DNA from 2 places in the Asticcacaulis carbonis genome. Region 2 is predicted to be linked to the other one. Evidence: riboswitches for the same ligand, from Rfam matches in the RefSeq annotation. Region 2 holds a riboswitch; the other holds the start of a gene.

Region 1 (3,412 bases), 140 kb from region 2:
CCGCCGATTCGTTGCGCGTATGCAGGAAGCTGTAATTGGCTTTCAGACGCCATTTTTCGCCGAAGGCTTTCGTCAGTTCCAGTTCAAGGCCGCTGGCGCGGGTGCGGTCGATATTGGCGTAATAGCCGTAGGGCTGGCTGGTGCAGCGATCGCCCGCGCAAGCGACGAAATCGATCTGGTCGCGCACGGTGCGCGAAAACACCGTAGCCCCGACCGTGCCGCTGGCGAAGCTGTAATCAAGGCCGCCGTCAAGCGTCACGCCCTTTTCCGGCACCAGATCGGCGGAGCCGTAGTCGCTGTAAAGCTGGTAAAGACTGGGCACCTTGACGCCAAGCCCGGCACTGGCGTGCAGACGCCAAGCCGTGCCCAGCGGCGCAACGAGACTGGCCTGGGCGATGTCCTGACCGCCGAAACTGGACGAATCGTCGTGGCGTGCGCTGATGGCCATGTCCACGATGCCGAAATCATGGCGCACCTGACCATAGACACTGGCCTGCGTCATGGCTGCCCGCAGCGGCACGGGATCGGGATCATACGAAGACGGCGAGGCATTGCGCATCCAGTCGCGCTCATAGGCCAGACCGCCGAGCAGGCGGGTGCCCGACCAGTCATAGCTGATATGGTAATCGGCGGCTGTAATCTGTCCGCGCGCCAGAAAAGACGGTGTGCCATCGGCATTATAGTCGTCTCTTTTGGTGTCGGTGGCGCTGAGCGATAGAGCCTGTTCGCCGTGCGCCAAAGCTTGCGTCAGGCCAAGCCCTGCGAGATTGGTATCGGTCTTGCCGAAATCGCCCGTGTCGGCGAACACATAATCAGGGGCGGGATAGCCGTCATAATCATTGCGGCTGTGGGTGCGGTCATAGACGGCGTTGAGTTTCAGCGTGTCGCTGAACGCATAGCCAGCGCGCGCGCTGACATCGCTCTGGGCAAACCCGTCCTTTTCGTTGCCACCGGCAAAGGCCGACACACCCTGATCATTCTGACCACCGGCGCTTAAGCGCCAGTTCAGCTTGCCTGCAATGCCGCCAAGGCCAAGCCGCGCTGCACCGTAATGATCAAGACCCTCCAGCGTCAGATCGCCCTCCAGCGGGGCCTGGGCCGTGCGGCTGACAATATTGACCACGCCGCCCAGCGCGCCGGAGCCCCACAGGGTGGACAGCGGGCCGCGCAGCACCTCGATGCGGGCGGCGTCGCCTGTATCGATCAGGCCGAGATTGGTGCCGCCGCCCACTTGAGACGGGTCGTTGAGGCGGATGCCATCGAGAATATAAAGCGTGTGATCGGCGCCCGCGCCGCGGATCGAGGCCGAGGCCGCTTCGCCGGGGCCGCCATTGCGGGTAAGGCTGAGATCGGTGGTGTGGGTGAGCAGATCAGCCACGAACAGCGACTGATAGCTCTGGATGTCGGCGGCGGTCAGCACGTCGAGGCTCTGGCCAATGCGCGAAATCGGCAGGGGCTGGCGCATGATGGTGACAACCGTATCCTGCGCATGGGCAAGGGGGCTGGCCAGTAACAGGGTGAGGGGCAGAAGGGCCGGGCGGAATCCGGGCATAGCTGTGGGCTCTTTCGCTCAAACAGACGAAAACCGCACGCAAAACGCGCACGGCTGACAAAACATCGTCTCTCAGGGTCGAAATTACCTGCTCGTCCGGCACGTCCCGGCCGGGCAAAGGACGACAGCCAAGGCAGGTCTCCTGACTTGCGCCTCAAGGGTCTGGCCGCTGTCTTCTCCCGGTTGCGGAATGACGTCAGTTAGCGGTCAGGCTCGGCGCTTACAGTTGCGGGCACAGTCCGGGATTTTCACCCGGTTCCCTATTCTCCCATCTTTTAAGGACAGGCACCATTGGCACGCGGCGGGCATTAAGGCTTTCCGGCGCTTCCGTCAAGATGCGGATGATAAGACGTGGAATCGCTTTCCTTCCCCTCTCCCCTCCACGAGGGGAGAGGACGGGAGCCGAGCCTTCCGGCGAAGGCGACCGGGTGAGGGGCATTCTTTGTGTAGCTGCCCAGCCCCTCATCCGGCCTTCACTGCGTTCAGGCCACCTTCTCCCCGCAAGCAGAGAGAGGGGAAGAGTCTTGATGCAAGCTCATATCATCAGGCTCTGGCTAGCTGCGGATGCGCACCACCGACACCACCTTGTTGAACAGGGCGGTCATGGCCTCGCTGATACCCTGATCGGGGCCGACAGCGAAGAACAATCCCGGCGAGGCGCAGGCCTGCATACTGGTGGCAATCTGATCCGTTGGGGTCAGATACTTACGCACATTGGAATCAAAGAAGCTGTTTTGATTTTGCGGCAGCAGCAAATAGGTCGTGTAAAGCATGGCTATACGAACACCACGGTTCTTCAGGGCCGTGCACTGGCTGGCATCCAGCGGGGCAATACGGCGGCACCCGCTGGCACTGCAATCATATCCGTCATTAAGGCCGTCAGATACCATGAACAGCACTTTCTGCGTTGAAACTGCGGATGTGCCGTCACCGGAAGCCGGTATGATCGAATTCATACTGGCCAGCATGGACGTGAAATTGGTTTGACGATCAGAATTGTAATTTTGCGCGGGAACCGTCATCAGATCGATCTTGCCGGCATCGCTGGCAGATTGGGTCAGATTGCTGTTCAAGGCGCTGATCATATAAGCGGTTGGAGCCGTTTGACTGATCGCATCGGCGGCTGTGCCGAAATCATACAGCGCCATGCGATACTGACCCGGCAGGGTTTCCGTATTGCTGGCGGTCGTCATCAGGTTTTGCGTAGCTTCGCGGACGACATCGATACGCATGGTGACCCCCAGTGACTTGGCCAGGGTATAATAATCGCTGCTGGCGCCGGGGCCACTCAGGTGGCAGGCGAAGGCGCAATTTTGGTCGCTGCTCTTGTTGGCCGTGGCGGCGACAAGCTTATTAATGTCCGCCGTTGTTGCGCCCAGCCCCATCGAGGGCGTGTTGTCGAGCAGCAGGTAGAAATCGATATAGGGCGGGATGGTCGATGACGATTTTGACGTTACGCTGAGCGGCAGGCTATTAAAGCCGAACAGACCGATAATATAGGGCTTATAATTGGCGCTGACCGTAACGAGCGAGGTGATAACGGTGGCCGCCTTGCTCACCGTCGCATTCAATGTGATGTTGGACAGTTCCGGGGCCGGATGCAGATCGGACTCAAAAATACTGGCGGCCTGCTGCGAGCCCTGGCTGATTTCGCCGTCACCCTGAGTCAGGGCGAGCTTGAAAGCTTTGGAATTGACGGCCACCGAGCCGACACTGGCCACATCGGCGGCGTCCTGCAATTCACCGCGCAATTGCAGCACACGGCTGAAATCAATGGCCCCACCCACGGCAAGGAAGATAACCGGCAGGGCCAGAGCAACCATGATGATGGTGCTGCCCGCGCGATTGCGCAGCAAATTC
Region 2 (3,412 bases):
ATGTCGTCACGCACAAAGGCCCATTGCAGCATGGTCACCGGCCCGGTCAACATGCCCTTGACCGGCTTATCGGTCAGGGACTGCGCATAGCTGGCCCAGCCGACCGTCATGGCTTTGGGCCGTGACACATCGCCATACAGCACGGGCGGGCGCACATAGCGCGAGCCATAGGACTGCACCCAGCCGTGCTGCGTAAAGGCATAGCCATCAAGCTGTTCGGCGAAATACTGTACCATGTCGTTGCGCTCGAACTCGCCATGCACCAGCACGTCGAGGTCGATCTCTTCCTGCCAGCGGATCGCCTTTTCGGTTTCGGTTTTCAGGAAGGCCTCATAGGCTGTGGCGTCCAGTTCGCCACGGCCATGTTGCAGCCGGGCGCGCCGTACCTCAGCGGTTTGCGGAAACGAGCCGATGGTGGTGGTGGGCAAAAGCGGCAGGTTGAGGCGCGCCGCCTGCTTTTGCTGACGCTCGGTAAACGGGCTTTGCCGCTCCAGCAAGGGCGCGCTGATCGCCGCCACACGCGCCGCTACCTGACGGTTATGGATGCGCGCTGAGGTGCGCCGCGCGGCCAGGGCCGCCGCATTATCGGCCAGCTCAGTGGCCACATGATCGCGGCCCTCGCTTAAGGCGCGTTTGAGGACGTTCAGTTCCACCAGTTTTTGCGCAGCAAAACTGAGCCATTGGCGCAGATCGCCGTCGAGTTTCTCTTCGGCCTCAAGGTCAATCGGCACATGCAGCAGCGAACATGACGGGGCCAGGATCACCTGATCAAGCTGGGCCACCACGGGTTCCAGCCGGTCGAGCAGGGCGGTCAGGTCGGTCTTCCAGATATTGCGGCCATCAATGATGCCGAGCGACAAAAGCTTGCCTTTCGCCAGTTCGGGCAGGCGCGGCAACAGCTCAGGGCGGCTGACCAGATCGACATGGACGCCGGCCACAGGCAGGTCGAAGGCGGCGCGCAAATTCGGCAGGCGGGTGTCGAAATAGCTGGTCAGCATCAGCTTCACGTCGGGCACATCGCGCGCAAAGGTCTTGCAGGCCAGATCGAGCGCCCAGCGCTTGCGACCATCCAGTTCGAGCGCCAGCACCGGCTCGTCGAGCTGCACCCAGTCGGCACCCGCTGCCGCCAGGGCACGCAAGGCCTCGACATAGACGGGCAGCAGTTTCGGCAGCAGGCTCAAGGCATCGAAACCGTCTTCGGTTCTGGCCAGACTGAGCAGGGTGACCGGCCCGACCAGCACCGGGCGGGTATGGAGGCCCAAGGCTTTGGCTTCGATGAAATCGGCCAGCGGCTTGTTATGGCGCAGCGTGAAAACCTGATCAGGGCCGATTTCGGGCAGCAGCACATGATAATTGGTGTTGAACCATTTGGTCATTTCCAGCGCGGTGGTTTCGCCGTGGTCATGGCCGCATTCGCCCCGCTCAGCCCCCTTGCCGCGCGCCATGCGGAAATAGGTGGCCAGATGGGCGTCTTCGCCAAAGCGCGCCGGTATCGCCCCCACCATGAAGGCGGCGTCGAGCAGGTGGTCGTACAGCGAGAAATCACCGGATGGAATCACGTCGATTCCGGCGGTGGCCTGTCTTTGCCAGTTAGCGGCCCGCAAAGCCGAGGCGCTTCTCAGCAGGGCGGCTTCGTCGCTCTTGCCCGACCAGAAGGATTCGAGCGCGGTTTTCAGTTCGCGCCTTTGGCCAATCCTCGGAAAGCCGAGATTGGCGGTTTGGATATGTGTCATGTCAGACCCCAAAAAGTTGGGGGTCAGGTCTTCGAAACGCCTGTCACGCGTTTTCCTGGGAAGTCCCGCCCGTGGAAAATCGGCACGCCCGGAATGGATGTACCGGAACAGGGCAGGTCTCCTGGCTTGCGTATCACGGCCTCAAAGCGCCTTCCCAGGCTGTCACCCAGTGGAGATATGCTTTGCGGCTCCTCGCCTACAGTTGCGGGAACAGCTCCGGCTTCAGACCGGATTCCCTCTTAGCCGACCCATGCGTTGCCGCCGCGCCGGAACCCTTGTTCGACGTGCAGGCTATCATATCGCGCCGACGAGTCAATAAAGATATAAACATATCTTTATATGATTATATGTATGGGGGGGTGTGTAATTCCAATTTGCGATGTGAATCATCGCAAATTGGCAAGGCCGACTGGCCGCCCGAGCGTATGCGAGGAGCCATGCGGCGCTTGAGCTGATAGAGTAGCCTTGCCTTTGCGCCCCAATCCGCGTAGGAACGCCCGCAAGATTATTCCCTCTTTGACAAGTTGTATCTCATGAAAATCAACGCCAACACGATCAAACCCGGCATGGTGCTAGAATATCAGAAGGGCCTTTGGACCGTGGTGAAGACCGAGCACGTCAAGCCCGGCAAGGGCGGCGCCTTCGCTCAGGTCGAAATGAAGAACCTGATCACCGGCACCAAGCTCAATGAGCGCTTGCGCTCCGAAGAAACGGTCGAGCGCGTCGTGCTGGAGCAGCGCGATCACAGCTATCTGTATGAAGATGGCGACATGCTGGTTTTCATGGATCAGGAAAATTACGAGCAGATCAGTCTGAGCAAGGAATGGGTCGGCGAAGATCAGGTGCAGTATCTGCACGACGGCATGGTGGTGATCATCGAATTCCACGACGAGCGCGCCATCGGCATGACCCTGCCCGACACGGTGATTCTGGAAGTGATGGAAACCGAGCCGACCATCAAGGGCCAGACCGCGTCCTCTTCCTACAAGCCCGCCAAGGCATCGAATGGTATGCGCATCATGATCCCGCCCTTCATGGGCACGGGTGAGCGCATCGTCGTCTCCACCGAGACGGGCGAATATATGAAGCGCGCGGATTAACCGGTCTGGCGTCTCCCGCCCACCCCGCTTGCGGGGAGGGGGAACCATCCGCAGGATGGTGGGAGGGGCTCTTTTCAGCCCCCCTTCGTCATCTCGCTAAAGCTCAATGCCACCTCCCCCATGTATGGGGGAGGCGAATTATTTTACAGGACCAGGTTTCATGACCGTTCTTCAATCCTCCCTCATTCAGGTCATGGTCGGCGCGGTGCGCAAGGCCTGCAAGGGCGTGGCCCGCGATTTCGGCGAGATCACCGAACTGCAAGTGTCGAAAAAAGGCCCCGGCGATTTCGTCACCGCCGCCGACAAGCGCGTTGAAGCCGCCCTGTTCGAGGAATTGCTGCGGGTGCGCCCCGGTTATGGCTTCCTGGGCGAAGAGCAGGGCGAGGTGTTCGGCACCGACAAGACCCACCGCTGGATCGTTGATCCGATCGACGGCACCACCAATTTCATGCACGGTATTCCGCACTTCGCCTGTACGGTGGCGCTGGAGCGTGACAATGAAATCGTGGCGGGTGTCACCTATAATCCGGTCACCAGCGATCTGTACTGGGCCGAAAAAGGCAAGGGCGCCTACCATAA

The links. A riboswitch is a leader RNA that binds a small molecule or an ion and turns the genes downstream of it on or off. The one in region 2 is predicted to bind cobalamin.
Region 1: linked by a shared signal. The riboswitch ahead of QB905_RS01140 (TonB-dependent receptor plug domain-containing protein) and the one ahead of metE (5-methyltetrahydropteroyltriglutamate--homocysteine S-methyltransferase) in region 2 are both predicted to bind cobalamin.

What each region holds. Positions count from the first base shown of each region.
Region 1 is NZ_JASERT010000001.1:234,120-237,531, forward strand. It holds gene QB905_RS01140 (TonB-dependent receptor plug domain-containing protein) at 1-1,552, opposite strand, end outside; cobalamin riboswitch at 1,668-1,861, opposite strand; gene QB905_RS01145 (TadE/TadG family type IV pilus assembly protein) at 2,107-3,412, opposite strand, start outside.
Region 2 is NZ_JASERT010000001.1:92,917-96,328, forward strand. It holds gene metE (5-methyltetrahydropteroyltriglutamate--homocysteine S-methyltransferase) at 1-1,733, opposite strand, end outside; cobalamin riboswitch at 1,828-2,025, opposite strand; gene efp (elongation factor P) at 2,267-2,833, shown strand; gene QB905_RS00500 (inositol monophosphatase family protein) at 2,994-3,412, shown strand, end outside.